Regions from separate parts of the Mucilaginibacter sp. 22184 genome, predicted to be linked through region 2. Evidence: riboswitches for the same ligand, from Rfam matches in the RefSeq annotation. Region 2 holds a riboswitch; each other region holds the start of a gene.
What was found. A riboswitch is a leader RNA that binds a small molecule or an ion and turns the genes downstream of it on or off. The one in region 2 is predicted to bind S-adenosylmethionine.
Positions count from the first base shown of each region.

Region 1: linked by a shared signal. The riboswitch ahead of ACTJKG_RS05745 (TlpA family protein disulfide reductase) and the one ahead of metH (methionine synthase) in region 2 are both predicted to bind S-adenosylmethionine.
Region 3: linked by a shared signal. The riboswitch ahead of ACTJKG_RS12460 (O-acetylhomoserine aminocarboxypropyltransferase/cysteine synthase family protein) and the one ahead of metH (methionine synthase) in region 2 are both predicted to bind S-adenosylmethionine.

Region 1 is NZ_JBQEPI010000002.1:103,828-109,544, forward strand. It holds gene ACTJKG_RS05735 (LacI family DNA-binding transcriptional regulator) at 1-176, shown strand, start outside; gene ACTJKG_RS05740 (GH92 family glycosyl hydrolase) at 384-2,672, opposite strand; SAM riboswitch class I at 3,233-3,341, shown strand; gene ACTJKG_RS05745 (TlpA family protein disulfide reductase) at 3,463-4,032, shown strand; gene ACTJKG_RS05750 (SusC/RagA family TonB-linked outer membrane protein) at 4,394-5,717, shown strand, end outside.
Region 2 is NZ_JBQEPI010000001.1:582,984-588,700, reverse strand. It holds gene ACTJKG_RS02460 (Bax inhibitor-1/YccA family protein) at 1-649, shown strand, start outside; SAM riboswitch class I at 1,068-1,178, shown strand; gene metH (methionine synthase) at 1,341-5,030, shown strand; gene metF (methylenetetrahydrofolate reductase [NAD(P)H]) at 5,234-5,717, shown strand, end outside.
Region 3 is NZ_JBQEPI010000005.1:99,719-105,435, forward strand. It holds gene ACTJKG_RS12455 (hypothetical protein) at 1-768, opposite strand, end outside; SAM riboswitch class I at 884-994, shown strand; gene ACTJKG_RS12460 (O-acetylhomoserine aminocarboxypropyltransferase/cysteine synthase family protein) at 1,244-2,569, shown strand; gene ACTJKG_RS12465 (homoserine O-acetyltransferase family protein) at 2,649-3,704, shown strand; gene ACTJKG_RS12470 (homoserine dehydrogenase) at 3,704-4,939, shown strand; gene gpmA (2,3-diphosphoglycerate-dependent phosphoglycerate mutase) at 5,030-5,717, opposite strand, start outside.

The DNA of each region.
Region 1 (5,717 bases), on a different contig from region 2:
CGGCCATATTGAACCCGCCGCTTACCACGGTTTTACAACCGGCATACGATATGGGCCGCAAAGCAGCCGAGCTTCTGTTTGGTCATCTGGCAGGCAAGCCTATACAGCTGGAAAAGGAAAATATCACGTTGCCATCTAAACTAGTGGTCAGGGATTCTACGCGGGCGGGCGACTAACCACAAATACTGCCCGCAGCAAACACACGTTAAGTAAGCACATTCAACAGGCGTAATTTGATTAAAAGTGGGTTTACATGGGTTTACACTTTTCAGGACAAAAATCAATTTAACTATTTGATTATCAATTAGTTAAATAAAAATACACCCAAAATAGTGTAAACCCACTTTTTAAGGAAATTTGAGTTCAATCCAACATATGCTATTTTATAGTTTTTGCGGTTTATCGGTCATGGTAAAGGCCAGTGTACCGCCCTCGATGATCTGTTTGTGCGAAATGGTATAATCCTTTATTGGCGTACCGTTGAAGCTTACTTCTTTTACATATTTATTTTTAGCCGAAAGCCCCGTAGCCTTGATGATCAGCTTTTTATTGTGCTGCAGATTCAAAACCATATACGGGAATTGCGGCGCGCCAATACTGTAAACTCCCGATGCGGGTGCTACCGGGTAAAAGCCCATCACGTTGAAAATATACCAGGCTGATGTCTGTCCGCAGTCGTCATTTCCGTTGATACCGATAGCCGCATTCCTGAAGTTTTGTGATGAGGTGTGCTCGCGTACCAGTTCCTGTGTTCTCCAGGGCATACCACAGTAATTAAACAGGTACAGGTAATGGTGCCCGGGCTCGTTATCGGCACGATAATGCCCACCGCTGAAATTCTGGCTCAGCTTATTGGCAAAAGCCTTTTCGCCACCCATCATTTTGATCATCCCCGGTATATCATGCATAGCGCCGAAGGTATAGGTCCACTTGGTACCTTCGGTAAAGCCCGAGTCAGGCTTGACCGAAAAATGCCCGTCGGAGTTACGCGGGGCCATAAAGCCCGTTGCTTTATTGTACACATTCTCGTAGTTTTTGCTCCAGGTCATCAGCTGTTTATAGTCGTCATCTTTACCCAAACCTTTAGCCACCTGGGCCACGGCATAATCATCGATAGAATACTCAATGGTACGTGAAACTGATTCCCTTGTCTTATCCACCGGTACATATCCCAATTTATGATAATTGGTGAGGCCGCCGCGGGCTTCAAAGCTCGTCCACAGGTCACGATCGCCCCAGCGTTTATGGGTATCACCATCGGGGGCATCGTATGAGTCTTTGTGGAGGGCTTCATAAGCCAGTTTGGTATCAAATCCTCGGAAACCTTTTACATAAGCATCGGCCACAACAGCATCACCGTGGGTACCAATCATAATATTGGTATAGGTTGGATTTGGCCACATCGGCATCCAACCTCCCTCCTGGTACATCTGTAGCAGCGATTGCACTATGCCGTCTACCCGTTGCGGTTGGGTAAGCGTTAGCAGCGGGTGCAGCGCTCTGAAGGTATCCCACAAGGAATAATCGTTATAGGATATACCATGATGCACTTTATCATCAAAGGCGCTGTAATATTTACCATACTCCGAAAACTGCCTCGGAAACAGCATGGTATGAAATAATGCGGTATAGAAAATCGTCCGCTGATCTTTGCTTACCCCGCTTAGTTGTATTACTTTTAAAGCCTGCTGCCATTGGTCGCGCGTGTTTTTCACTACCCGGTCAAAGTCCCAATCAGGGATCTCTTTTTTAAGGTTTTCGCGTGCCTGATCAATACTGATAAATGAGGTGGCTACTACAACTCTTACCTCATCGTTGGCCTTAGTACGGAAGGATATGAATGCGCCCATGCGGGTACCGTACTGCTCATGACTGCCTTTGTTGATCACCTGTTTATCCCAGGTGCCGTATTTTTTGATCTGCTTGTTGAATTTGATCACAAAATACCCTTTAAAATTCTTCAGCTCAGGACCTAACTGGGCCGATTGCCTGTCGGGGTTATAGCCTGTTATTTCGTTATTTACGGTATCTACATGTACGTAACCCTTCAGCTTTTTCAGTCGCACGGTATAGTCATTGGCCCAATCTTTAAGCTCGGGGTTCAGGTTGATACCTTGTATAATGATATGCGCCTGATCGGCCTTGGGGAAGGTGAACCGGAACATGCCAGAGGTATTGGCACCCGCTATTTCGGCTTTGATCTTGTCTGTGCCGGTCGCCTTTAGCTTTACCGAATAGTAATACGGTTTGGCAACTTCCTCGGTATGGCTATAGGTAAGCGCCCGTTCTTTCGGCAAAACACGCAATTTACCTACTTGCGGCATCACCGAAACATAGCCGTAATCGCCCATCCAAACGGTGGGCTGATGAGTTGCCGTGAACCCGATAACCTTGCTATCCTCATAGTGGTAAACCATGTAGCTCATTTTGTTTTCGCGGCTTTGAGCCACAAAATTGGTCATGGCAAATGGTACGTTTACACAGGGCATAGTACCGCCACCACCATTGCCCGCCTCGAAATCCCTGGCGAAACCTTTTAAAGAAGTCCCTATTATAGGATCAACATAATCAACCTCATCCAGTTGCTTTTTAGGGGTTGTGGTTTGGGCGAAGTTATCCGCGTAAACAAAAACTAGTAAGCCTAACAGGTAAATGCTACGTTTTAATTGCATAGTTAGCAGAAAGTATAATTGGTGAATGATCTGATCACAGACCGAAAACAAATCTCTCATTTTTAAGATCACATTGCTTAAAAATTCTCGAAATATTTACTTAATCGTTTTCCTGATCTTTTGTTTGATGATGATCATGTTTTATTGCATGCCCCTCTTCAAAAACTTTTTAAACCTTGAATTTTAATATTTTTTCAGGCGAAAACAGCGTGAAAAGAGCTTGAAACCGATTAAAAAAATTCCCATTTAACAAATTTCAACCTGTTTTTTTGGTGGTTTTGAAAACTTTAAAAAGTGGCGGGTAATTGGTATTCAATGCTCATAAAAAACGCGTCATTGCGAGCGCAGCGTGGCAATCCCCAATTGGCAGAGCCGCTCTGTATAGTTAGGGATTGCCACGCTGCGCTCGCAATGACGCTTGGTGAGTTTATTTCTTACCTCCTCCCATTTGCCACCAGATTGTAAGAAATAAGCGAAAATTATCAATTTAATATAAAGTCTATGGAATTAGTAGAATTATTTATATGTTTGCAGTCGAAATCGTTCTTTATTTCATTTTTTAATTATCCAGAAAGACTGAGGGAAAGGCCCTGTGATGTCTTAGCAACCTGTACAGATTGTTATAAAGGTGCTAATTCCTATCTGCAAAAATTGCAGAAAAGATAATGATACGTCCACACAATACAGCTATAGCCTGTTTCGATATCCCCCTTCCATCCTTTCTGTTTAATTGAAAAAGTTATTTTTTACCGCCTGCTTAATTATAGAGGGCCCTATTTAATATATTCAAATGAACAACAAATTTTTACTCATAGTTTATCTTTTCCTGTTTACCGGTATTGCTGCCCGGGCACAATCGGCCCAAGCTATTGACTCGGCCAATATCGACCGCGGTTACCTGGTTAAAGTTGGCGAACAGGCCCCTGATGATTTTGAACTGGTACTTACCGATGGTACCAAAACAACTTTAAAGCAATTACGCGGCAAAGTAGTTATACTGCAATTTACCGCCAGCTGGTGCAGCGTATGCCGCCAGGAAATGCCACATCTGCAAAAAGACATCTGGGAAACCTACAAAGACCAGGGACTGGTATTAATCGGTGTCGACCGCGATGAACCTCTGCAAAAAGTGCAGAAATTTCACCACGATATGAAGATCACCTACAACCTGGCGCTTGATCCGGGGGCGAATATTTTTGGAAAATTCGCCAATAAAAAGAGTGGTGTTACCCGCAATGTGGTGATCGATCGTGATGGACGCATTGTTTACCTCACCCGCCTGTATGATACGCAGGAGTTTGCTTCGATGGTAAAAGTGGTGGACGCTTTGGTGAACAATAAAACCGCCTCTGTAAACTAAAATAAATAACCGGGCAGGTGTCGCTTTATGTTGTCACCGTAACTGCTATATCGATTTAACTGATTATCACAACGCGCATGAAAACAAATTACATAACCTTAAACAACGCTATTGTTTTGAACATTTACACTTTAATACCTTCTTCTACCCCTATGTCATCTATGCAAAACATGTGTTGCTGCTGTTAAAACACAGCGTTGCTCGGGTCGGTCAGGCTTTTATCTCAATCAACGCAACACAACCCAACAATCAAAACTTTTACAGTTTAACGGAATGATATAACCGCCCAATTGGCGGGTAAGTAAAACCTTTGATCATTCCCGGTACTGTATGGTATCATTAACATTCACAATCCATTACCATGTTTAAAAATTACAAACTACTACTGGCAATACTGTTGCCTTTTATTTTCATCCAAACGGTTGCGGCGCAATCTGTTAAAATAAGCGGGGTGGTAACCGCCAAGTCAGACGGGCTGCCCCTGCCCGGCGTGAGTGTTTCTGTTAAAGGAACCACCAACGGTGTACAAACCGCCAGTGATGGCCGGTTTAGCCTCAACGCCAAAGTAAATGATGTGCTACGGATAACTTATATTGGTTTTACTACCAAAGAAATACCTGTTACCGGGGCTGATGCATCACTCCACATTATACTGGAGGAGCAAGCCAACGCCCTGAACGAGGTTGTGGTTACCGCTCTCAATATATCTAAAGATAAAAAGACGCTCGGTTATGCCGTACAGGGTCTTAAATCAAAAGATATATCTGAGGCCAAAGAAACCAACCTGGTGAATGCGCTGAGTGGTAAAATAGCAGGTGTAAATGTAACCAACAGCCAGGGCGATATGGGATCGTCACGTATCATTATCCGTGGCGAAACTTCTATTGCAGGCTATAATCAGCCATTGTTTGTGGTTGATGGTTTACCGGTTGATAATACCCAGCAATTGGGTGTAGGCGGTTCAAGGGATTTTGCCAATCCTATTTCAGACATCAACTCCGAGGATATTGAATCCATTTCGGTATTAAAAGGCCCTAATGCGGCCGCGCTTTATGGTTCACGCGCTGGGGCTGGTGTTATCCTCATCAAAACCAAAACCGGTAAAGGCGCCAAAGGCCTTGGTGTTAACATCAACTCCAATACTTCATTTTCGAGCTTATTGGGCCTGCCTAAATATCAAAACGAATACGGACAAGGTTCAAACGGTAAATTCAGCTATGTGGATGGTAAAGGCGGCGGTGTTAATGATGGTGTTGACGAAAGCTGGGGACCCGCGTTAAATGGCCAGCTTATACCGCAGTTTAACTCCAATGGCGTTCCGGTTCCGTTTGTGGCGCATCCCGATAACGTAAAGAATTTTTTCAGAACAGGTGTTACGCTCAACAATGGCGTTTCACTTTCCGGCTCGGGCGATAAATATGATTTCCGTTTAGGCTATAACAACCTGCACCAAACCGGCGTAATTCCCAATACAGAGCAGGGCCGCAATTCATTTATATTGAATGCTACCTATAAAATTACGCCTAAATTAACCTTAACTACCATTGCCAACTATATTAAAGACGATGCCGATAATTTACCGGGCTCGGGCGGTAAACGTGCTACCAGTACCATGCTGCAGTTTACCTGGTTTGGCCGTCAGGTTGATATCAGCCAGCTAAAAAACTACCGCGATGCCAATGGCA
Region 2 (5,717 bases):
TGTGTTTTTATGGATGTTTGTGGCATTGGGCCTTTCGGCAGTCTGTGCATTCTTATTTTCTCAGAATCAGGCCCTGCTTAATATGCTTATCGATCCTGTCACTGGTCGTAATACAGGTTTAGGTACTATTACGATGTTTGCACCGCTTGCATTCGTGTTAATCATCTCTTTTGGCTTTAACCGGTTATCCTACGGGGTTTTAGCGTTCTTGTTTATTGCTTTTTCGGCAATAATGGGTATTAGCTTAAGCTATATACTGTTGGTTTTTACGGCAGGCTCGGTTTTAGGTGTGTTTATCACTACATCGGTAGTATTTGGTGTAATGGCCATCGCCGGTTATACAACAAATACCGATTTGACCAAATATGGCCCAATCCTGATGATGGGACTGATTGGTATTATCGTAGCATCTTTATTGAATATGTTTATGCACAGCAGTGGCTTAGATTATATCATTAGCTACGTAGGTGTAGCTGTATTTGTAGGTTTAACCGCTTATGACGTACAGAAACTAAAACGTATTGGCGCAGGTTTGGAATACGGTGATGCATCGGCTTCAAAAATGGCATTGATGGGTGGCTTAACTTTATATCTGGATTTCATCAATCTTTTCCTGATGATCCTGCGCTTATTCGGCAGAAGAAGATAATAGCCAGAAAACATATTTTTATACAACAGCCCGGTTCTTTGCAAAAAGAACCGGGCTGTTTAGTTAAAGTCCAGATAAGCACAAAACCGACCGTTCGGTATTTCGCTCTTTTATGGTCAATCATTTAATACTTTTTAAACTTTCCAAAACGGGCAAAAATTTTGTTAAAAAGTGTTAAAACAGCGTTAAAACTTTGTTAAAGTGATCAAAAAACAAGCGTTTTTACTTCGTTTTTGATTAAAAAATGTTAAAATTTAAGGTTTAAAAAGTTTTCCCGGACACGTAATGGCGGGATTTTAGTAGCATAACTCCTCTATACCTCATGCTAAATATTCATGCAATTGTAAACACGTATAAAGTACACCATTGGAGGAGGTAAAACTATTGCATATTAAAGCTTTATTGTGCACCTTTGCATTGCTTATAGAGAAAGGCGGAGGGATTAGACCCTGCGATGTCTTAGCAACCTGTACCATACAAGGTGCTACATTCTACTCAACAATACACAACATGTTGGGAAAGATAAGCGAAAGTCAGTCATATACCCGACTTTTCGAGATAAGCTGTATTTTTTAGTATCAAGTAGCTAGTATCAGGTAGCAAGACAGTTTCTGCCTTTATTCCTGCTATACTACCATCAGGCGCCGGGTTTTCGGTCCTTGATACTTGATACTAGCTATTTGATACCAACATGGATATTAAAAAAGAACTAGAGAAACGCATACTGGTAATTGACGGGGCAATGGGTACCATGATACAACGGTACCAATTATCCGAGCAGGATTTTCGTGGGGAGCGTTTTAAAGATCACACGACCGATTTGCAGGGCAATAACGACCTGCTGAACATTACTCGCCCTGATATTATCAAGGCTATACATGCCGAATACCTGGATGCCGGCGCCGATATTATTGAAACGAATACCTTCAGCACACAAATAATTTCCCTGGCCGATTATAAGCTGGAGGAACTGGCATATGAGCTGAGCTATGAAGGTGCACGCCTGGCCCGAGAAGTTGCCGAAGAATATACCGCCAAAAATCCGGCTAAACCTCGTTTTGTGGCAGGTGCTGTTGGGCCAACCAACCGTACCGCATCGCTGTCCCCAGATGTAAATGATCCGGGATATCGCGCCGTAACATTTGATGACCTGGCCGAAGCTTATTATGACCAGGTACGTGGCCTGGTTGATGGCGGCAGCGATCTGTTGCTCGTTGAAACCATATTTGATACCCTGAACGCCAAGGCTGCTTTATTTGCTATCAACAGGTATGCAAATGAATCGGGTAAACATCTGCCTATTATGATCTCAGGTACTATTACCGATGCTTCGGGGCGTACCCTGTCGGGTCAAACTGTGGAGGCTTTCTGGAACTCGGTACGGCATGCTAACCTGCTTTCGGTAGGTTTAAACTGTGCTTTGGGTGCTAAAGAAATGCGGCCTCACCTGGCCGAGCTTTCCGAAAAAGCCGATGTATTTATATCAGCTTATCCTAACGCGGGTTTGCCTAACGAGTTTGGCCAATATGATGAAACCGCGCACGAAACCGCTCATCAGCTGGATGATTTTATAAAAGCGGGCCTGGTAAACATTGTGGGTGGATGTTGCGGTACTACACCTGAGCACATTAAATGTATTGCCGAAAAAGCCGCTAAATATTTGCCAAGGATAGTTCCTACGGTCGATCCGAACCTGCGCTTGAGCGGATTGGAAGCTGTTACCATCACCCCCGAAAGCATTTTTGTGAACGTGGGTGAGCGTACCAACATTACCGGATCGCCCAAATTCTCGAAACTGATCCTGGCCGAAGATTATGAAGCAGCCCTCGCTGTGGCTCTGCAGCAGGTAGAAGGCGGCGCCCAGGTGATCGATATCAATATGGATGAAGGTATGATCGATTCGGAAGCAGTGATGGTGAAGTTCCTGAACCTGGTAGCTTCTGAACCGGATATTGCCAAACTGCCCATCATGATCGACTCCTCAAAATGGACAGTCATTGAAGCGGGATTAAAATGCATCCAGGGCAAGGGCATCGTAAATTCCATCTCGCTGAAAGAAGGTGAAGAAAAGTTCAAAGAACATGCCCGTAAAATATTAAGCTATGGAGCTGCTACGGTAGTAATGGCTTTTGACGAAACCGGTCAGGCCGATTCGCTGCAGCGCCGTATCGAGATATGTAAACGTTCCTATGATATCCTGGTGAATGAAGTTGGTTTTCCTCCTCAGGACATCATATTCGATCCCAATATATTAACCGTAGCCACCGGTCTGGAAGAGCACAATAACTACGCCGTCGACTTTATTGAAGCTACCCGCTGGATAAAACAAAATCTGCCGTATGCCAAAGTAAGTGGTGGGGTAAGTAATATCTCCTTCTCGTTCAGGGGCAATAATGTAGTGCGCGAGGCGATGCACTCTGCATTTTTATACCATGCCATCCGTGCAGGTATGGATATGGGTATTGTAAATGCCGGTATGCTGGAAGTGTACCAGGAAATTGATAAGACCTTATTAGAGCTGGTTGAAGATGTGCTGCTGAACCGCCGTGAGGATGCCACTGAACGCCTGGTAGAATATGCCGATACCATCAAAAGTAAAGGCAAAGAGGTAGTGCGTGACGAAGAATGGCGCAAAGGTACTGTTCAGGAACGTCTTTCACATGCCTTGGTAAAAGGCATCATCGAATACCTGGATGATGATGTGGAAGAGGCCCGTTTGGCATACAGCAAACCGCTGGAAGTAATAGAAGGCCCGCTTATGGACGGGATGAACATCGTGGGCGACCTGTTTGGAGCCGGTAAAATGTTTTTGCCACAGGTAGTAAAATCGGCCCGGGTAATGAAAAAGGCGGTGGCCTATCTGCTGCCTTTTATCGAGCTCGAAAAACAAAGGGTTATTGCCGCCGGTGAAGATTCAAGCGGTAGCCGGGCCAATGCCGGTAAAATATTAATGGCTACCGTGAAAGGTGATGTGCATGATATTGGTAAAAATATAGTAGGTGTAGTTTTGGCCTGTAATAACTTCGAGATCATTGACCTGGGCGTGATGGTGCCTGCGCAAAAAATTATTGAAGAAGCCAAAGCTCAGAATGTGGACATTATTGGCTTGAGCGGACTGATCACTCCTTCGCTTGACGAAATGGTGCATTTTGCCAAGGAAATGGAGCGAAACGGCTTTACTATTCCGTTAATTGTTGGCGGCGCAACCACATCGCGCATCCATGCTGCCGTGAAGATCGACCCGAACTATTCCGGTCCGGTAATTCATGGAATCGACGCATCGCGAAGCGTGACGATGTGCAGTAATTTAATGAGTAAGGATAACCGCGATGCTTACATCCAAAGTATAAAAGACGAGTATGCTAAGGCCCGTGAAGCGCATCTGAACAAAAAATCAGACAAGCGTTTTGTGACTATAGATGATGCCCGTAAGTCAAAATTCCAGATCAGTCTGGATGGCGATGTGGCTATAAAACCAACGTTTACCGGCACCAAAGTATTTGAATCGTACCCACTGGAAGAGTTGGTGCCCTATATCGACTGGACACCGTTTTTCCATACCTGGGAACTCCGCGGCAGTTACCCCAAAATATTTGCCGATAAATTTATAGGCGATGAAGCTAAAAAGCTTTATGATGATGCACAGGAATTACTGAAAAGAATTGTGGATCAGAAACTGTTAAAAGCCTGTGGCGTGATAGGATTTTGGCCAGCCAATAGTGTGGGTGATGATATAGAATTATACACTGATGAAAGCCGAACGCAACTGTTAACCCGCATACATACCCTGCGGCAGCAAACCGAAAAAATGAAAGGTGACCCATATTATGCCCTGTCGGATTTTATTGCGCCGAAAGAAAGTGGAGTGCCCGATTACATGGGGGGCTTTGCTGTAACAACGGGTTTGGGCTGCGATGAACTGGTAGCAGAATTTGAGCGTGACCATGACGATTATAACAGCATTATGGCCAAAGCATTGGCCGATCGTTTGGCCGAAGCCTTTGCCGAAAAAATGCATGAGCTGGTGCGTAAAGAGCACTGGGGCTATTCAAAAGGCGAACAGTTAAGTAACGAAGACCTGATCAAGGAAGAATATCAAGGTATCCGCCCGGCGCCGGGCTATCCGGCCTGTCCGGATCATACCGAGAAAACCACCTTGTTTGATCTGCTCAAGGCTGAGGATAACGCCCACATGCATCTCACCGAAAGTTTGGCCATGATGCCGGCTGCATCGGTAAGCGGCTTCTACTTCGCGCATCCGCAGGCCAGGTATTTTGGCCTGGGTAAGATCAGTAAAGATCAGGTGGAGGATTATGCTACCCGTAAGAACATGGATCTCGAAACGGTTGAACGCTGGCTTAGTCCGAATATTAACTATTGAATTAAATAAAAACAAAACACACGTGTCATTGCGAAGAAATAAACACAAATAGACGTCATTGCGAGCGTAGCGTGGCAATCCCCAATAAGCAGAGTCGCTTTGTATAGTTAGGGATTGCCACGCTACGCTCGCAATGACGGAAGAATAAAAATCTCGCAATGACGGAATGATAAAAACGCAACCCGAGCCCCGCAACCCGAACCATGAAAATAACCGAACATATAGCTAATGCAGCAGGCAAAACACTTTTCTCTTTTGAGCTAATTCCACCACTAAAGGGACAAAGCATACAGGGCATATATAACGCTATTGATCCGTTAATGGAGTTTAAGCCGCCATTTATTGATGTGACCTCGCTGCGCGAGGACTATATTTATAAGCAGCACCCCAATGGTTTGTTGGAGAAATTAAGCTATCGCAAACGCCCCGGCACTATTGCCATCTGCGCGGCTATCATGAACCGGTATAAGGTAGATACCGTTCCGCATTTGCTTTGTGGTGGTTTTACCCGTGATGAAACGGAGAACGCCCTGATCGAGTTGGAGTTTTTGGGTATCGAGAATGTACTGGTATTGCGTGGCGATGCCCGCAGCAGCGATTCATCGTTTGTGCCTACACCCAACGGGCATGCTTATGCTACCGATCTGCTACAGCAGGTAGTGAACATGAACAATGGTGTTTATTTGC
Region 3 (5,717 bases), on a different contig from region 2:
AACTGTTTCAATTAAAGGAGATTCCGCATATATGGCCTTGACCCTTTTTTCATACCTGTCTTTATCCTTTATAAATTGTTCCGGGTGTTGATAGTAATATTCAATTGCCGATAAACGTGTAGCAGGATTTTTACTGTAAAGTAACATGAGCTCAATTTCGGGAGTGATCTTATCTTTTATGGCGTTATAATTACGTCGATTTTCAAGTAAAATGGGGGAATACCCCATAAAAGCATAAACACCATATATCTCACCCGAGTACGGTGTCATTAAAAATTGTATTTTTTTATCTGTTGTATATTGTTTTGTGTTCGTATTTAAAGGCTTTACCATCTCATCGTATTTGTAATAAACAGGCTTAGTGAAATAACCATTGCCGGGCTCAAATAGTAGTGAGCAAATTTCTCTGTACCTGTTTGTTAATCGGCTGTCAAATGGTAAAAGAGAGCTTAGTTCATAACTGATCAACTTATCTTTAAAGAAAATAAAATGATAGCGAATGGATAAATACCCGATTTCGTAAATGCCACGAACTGAGTAATAATTAAAACCAAGGTCATTACTTTTTCGGTTTACTGCATTAAACAATGGTAGTATACTGGCCGGAGCATTTTTATATACATGAGCTAACCGCTTTACAAACAGAGAGTCTTTTTCAATTAATTCAGGTTTTATTAGAGCAGTATCTTCTTTGATCTGCCCAAAACTGGCTAATGAGTATGAAAGACTAATAAGTAAGAAAATGCACTTTTTTACGCAGGTATTCATTGGTTAAAACAAGTTACTAAAATTTAATTTGGTTTTTTAATTTATATCACCCTATATTTGCAACAATATTTGGTAGCGATACCATTGATCAATTCTCCGCGATAGTTCGGGTTTTGATTTATAAAGAAGCGGCGAGAGATCAGGCTCAATGACCCGCTGGCAACCCTCCAAAATTGGAGAAGGTGCCAATTCCTGTCCCGGAAAATAACCCCGGGGAATATAAATTTATAACCATGAAAAGTTTAATTAAATTTAGTCAGCGCCACATTTTTAATACCTCAAACGGTAACATACAACCTATTTGCTTAAATATTAGCAGTATGTGTATGTGTTGCTGCTGATCCACTGGACGCGTCCTCTTTTTCTGATCCCGGAAAACACGTGTTGCAACAAACAGGTAAAGTTTATTTACCCGCCCGTTAAAAATCCATCAAAACAGTAAAAAATTAATTAAACACATTTCAATCTTACAACTATGTCTGCCAACAATTTAAAATTCGAAACCCTTCAATTACACGCCGGTCAGGAGGTTGATCCAACAACAGGCTCACGTGCTGTACCACTTTATCAAACCACATCATACGTATTTAAAAATGCGGAGCATGGTGCTAATCTTTTCGCGCTCAAGGAGTTTGGTAATATCTACACCCGCTTAATGAACCCCACTACCGATGTTTTTGAAAAACGGGTAGCGGCTTTAGAAGGCGGTGTTGCAGCCTTAGCCACAGCATCCGGGCAGGCAGCACAATTTTTAGCACTAAATAATATATTACAGGCTGGCGATAACTTCGTGACCTCCCCTTTCCTGTACGGCGGTACATACAATCAGTTTAAAGTAGCTTTTAAGCGATTAGGCATCGATGTTCGCTTTGCCAAAGATGATACCGCCGAAAATCTGGAGGCTTTAATCGATAATAAAACAAAGGCCATTTACCTGGAAACTGTAGGTAACCCGGGTTTTGCTATAGCCGATTTTGAAAAAGTAGCAGCCCTGGCTAAAAAGCATGATCTACCGCTGATCGTTGATAATACATTCGGTGCGGCAGGTTACCTATTCCGCCCCTTGGAGCATGGTGCTCATATCGTGGTAGAATCAACCACTAAATGGATCGGCGGTCACGGAACCAGCATTGGCGGTATTATAGTTGATGGTGGTAACTACAATTGGGGTAACGGAAAATTTCCTCAGTTTACTGAACCATCTGAAGGTTACCACGGATTAGTATTTGCCGATGTATTTGGTATTGACGGCCCTTTTGGCAATATCCAATTTATTATACGTGCCCGTGTGGAAGGTTTGCGAGATTTCGGTCCATCGCAATCACCGTTTAACGCCTGGTTGAATATACAGGGTTTGGAAACGTTGTCTTTGCGTGTACAGCGCCATGTAGATAACGCTTTAGAACTGGCCAAATGGCTGGAGCAGCATCCGCAGGTAGCTAAGGTTAGTTATCCGGGCCTTGCTTCATCCCCATATCATGCCCTGGCAAAAAAATATTTAAAAAATGGATTTGGTGCTGTATTGTCCTTTGAGATCAAAGGCGACAAACAACAGGCAAGTCATTTTATTGATAGTTTACAATTGGTAAGTCATTTGGCTAACCTAGGTGATGCCAAAACGCTGATCATCCAACCATCGGCTACAACGCACCAGCAGCTTTCTGACGAAGAACAGTTATCTGCGGGCGTTACACCAACATCATTAAGGGTATCGGTAGGCATCGAACATATTGATGACATCAAGGCCGATTTTGAACAGGCATTTGCCAAAGTAGAGCAGCTTGCTGCAGAGTTAGTATAATAAGTGAGTGGTGAACAGTGAGTGGTGAGTTGAAAATAGAAACTCAACACGCACTGCTTAAAACTCGAATAATAGAATAATGAATACAGAAATATTTAAGTACACAGAAGCATTTGAATTTGAATCGGGTCAGCAGATACAGGATCTGGAAATAGGTTTTCATACTTATGGCCGGTTAAATAAAGCTAAGGACAATGTGATCTGGGTCTGTCATGCTCTCACAGCCAATGCCGACGTATTTGATTGGTGGAAGGGGCTGGTGGGTACAGGTTATCTTTTCAATCCCGAAGAACATTTTATTGTGTGCGCGAATATTCTGGGTTCGCCTTATGGTACAAGTAATCCTTTAAGTATTAACCCGGTAAGCGGGCAGCCTTATTATCAGGCATTCCCTCAATTTACCATCAGGGATATTGTAAAAGCACATCAGTTGCTTGCAGACCATTTACAGATTGATCATATACATATTTTGGTAGGTGGGTCACTTGGGGGGCAACAGGCTGTTGAGTGGGCTATTACAGAGCCTGAACGAATCAAAAACCTGATCCTGATAGCTACCAACGCGCGTCATTCACCATGGGGAATAGCGTTTAACGAGTCGCAACGTTTGGCTATTACAACCGACCGTACTTTTTATGCCAATACGCCCGATGGTGGTCAAAAAGGACTTAAAGCGGCCAGAAGCATCGCCCTGCTCTCCTATCGTGGCTATAAAACTTATTCCATAACCCAGCAGGAAGAAAGCGATGATAAAACAGATGATTACCGTGCGTCAACCTACCAAAGCTACCAAGGGCAAAAACTGGTGAACCGGTTTAATGCCTATAGTTACTGGTATCTGACCAAAACCATGGATTCGCATAATGTGGGGCGCGGCCGTCACGGAGTTGAAAAGGCTTTAAGCCTGATCAAGGCCCGTACTTTGGTAATCGGTATCCATTCGGATGTGCTGTTCCCGCTTGAAGAACAGAAATACTTATTTAACCATATCCCCAAATCAGCCTTTGCTGAGCTTGATTCATTTTATGGACACGATGGGTTTTTAATTGAAACAGAAGCATTAACAAATATTATCACATCGTTTTTTAAAACTGATGTAAAAGGAAAAATTATAGAATTACAACGTACAGCGTAATGAGTAAGAAGTTAAATATCGGATTATTTGGATTTGGAGTTGTTGGGCAAGGACTTTATGACATCGTTAAAACCAAAAATTTAAACATTGAAATTGTAAAATTTGCCATCAAGGATCCGCATAAAGAGCGTTCTTTGCCTGCACATTTGTTTACTACAGACCGGGACGAGCTATTGAACAACCCGGAGATCAATACTATTGTAGAGCTGATCAATGATACGGAGGCTGCTTTTGAAATTGTATCAAGAGCATTAAAATCTGGTAAAAATGTGGTTTCGGCCAGTAAAAAAATGATCGCCCTTCATTTGGAGGAACTGATCGAAATACAGCATAAATACGGGACATCTTTATTATATGAGGGCGCGGTTTGCGGTAGTATCCCGATCATTCGTAACCTGGAAGAGTATTATGATAACGAGTTGCTGCACTCAATCAGCGGTATTTTTAACGGTTCATCAAATTATATACTTTCAAAAGGTTTTATAGAGGGCCTGGATTATAACAGCGCACTGAAACAAGCCCAAGACCTTGGCTTTGCAGAAACAGATCCAACCAGTGATGTTGGCGGTTTTGATGCCAAATACAAGCTGGTAATAGCTGCTGCGCATGCCTACGGTGTAATTGTACAGCCCGACGAAGTGTTTAACTTCGGTATACAAAACCTGGGCGCACAAGACTTGCAATATGCCCGCGAAAAGAACCTGAAGATCAAATTGGTTCCGGTAGCCAAAGAGCTGGATGAACATAATGTGGCCCTGTTTGTACTACCCAAATTTGTAAACGAAACGGAGTTTTTATATAATGTAGAGTATGAATACAACGGCGTAACTGTACAAGCCGCATTTGCCGACCAGCAATTCTTTTTTGGTAAAGGCGCGGGGGGCCATCCTACCGGATCGGCGGTGTTGTCTGATATCGCGGCCTTACGTTATAACTACCAGTATGAGTATAAGAAGGCCAAAGAAAAAACCGATCTTAACTTTACCAATAATATCGAACTGAATATTTACCTACGATATGACGACGAAAGCCTGGTTGAAGCATTAAACTTTAAGCATATACAGGAGCGTTATTATTCAGGTAGCTATAAGTTTGTTATCGGAAAAGTTAACCTGCAGGACCTGATCGATAACCAGGATCTTATTTCTGAGAGTAAAGCCTTCATCGCTTTTGCTGATCAGCTTACCGGGGTGACTTTAGCCGCGACGGTTGAACAAACTGCAGAGGCCGTTTAATATTATCCAGTAGACGCATGTAATGTGTCTCTACGATAAAATAATGTGGAGCCGCATTACCTGTGTTTAATTATTCAACCTGAATATCTTCTACTCGAGGTAATAATGTTTTATCCGGTTCAAGCCCTCATCAAGCTCATACACTAATGGCGTAGCTGTGGGTATCTCAAGATTGCTGACGTCTTCATCACTCAGCAAATCAATATATTTTACCAGGGATCGCAAGCTGTTACCATGAGCAACGATCACTACCTTTTGATTGCGCCGCATAGCCTTTACAATGCGCTCGTTCCAAAAAGGTAAAACCCGATCCATAGTTTCGCTCAAGTTTTCAGTTAGAGGTAGTTCTCTTTCAGTGAGTCCTTTATACCGCAGATCGTGACCTGGATAACGCAGATCATCTTTGGTAATTGCCGGTGGATGCTCATTGGGGTCGCGTCGCCATTTATGAACTTGTTCGGGTCCGTACCGGGCTATAGCTTCATCTTTATTCATACCTTGCAGCGCGCCATAAAAACGCTCATTTAGCCGCCACGATTTTTCAACCGGTATCCAGAGATGATCTAATTCCTCTAAAATAAAATGCAGGGTTTTGATGGATCGTTTAAGATAAGAGGTGAAACCGACATCAAAATTATAACCATTCTTTTTAAGGATGTTGCCCGCATTTCTGGCCTGTATATAACCATTTTCCGAAAGGTCAACATCTTCCCAGCCGGTAAAGCGGTTTTCCAAATTCCAGGCACTTTCGCCGTGGCGTATCAATACTAATTTCTGC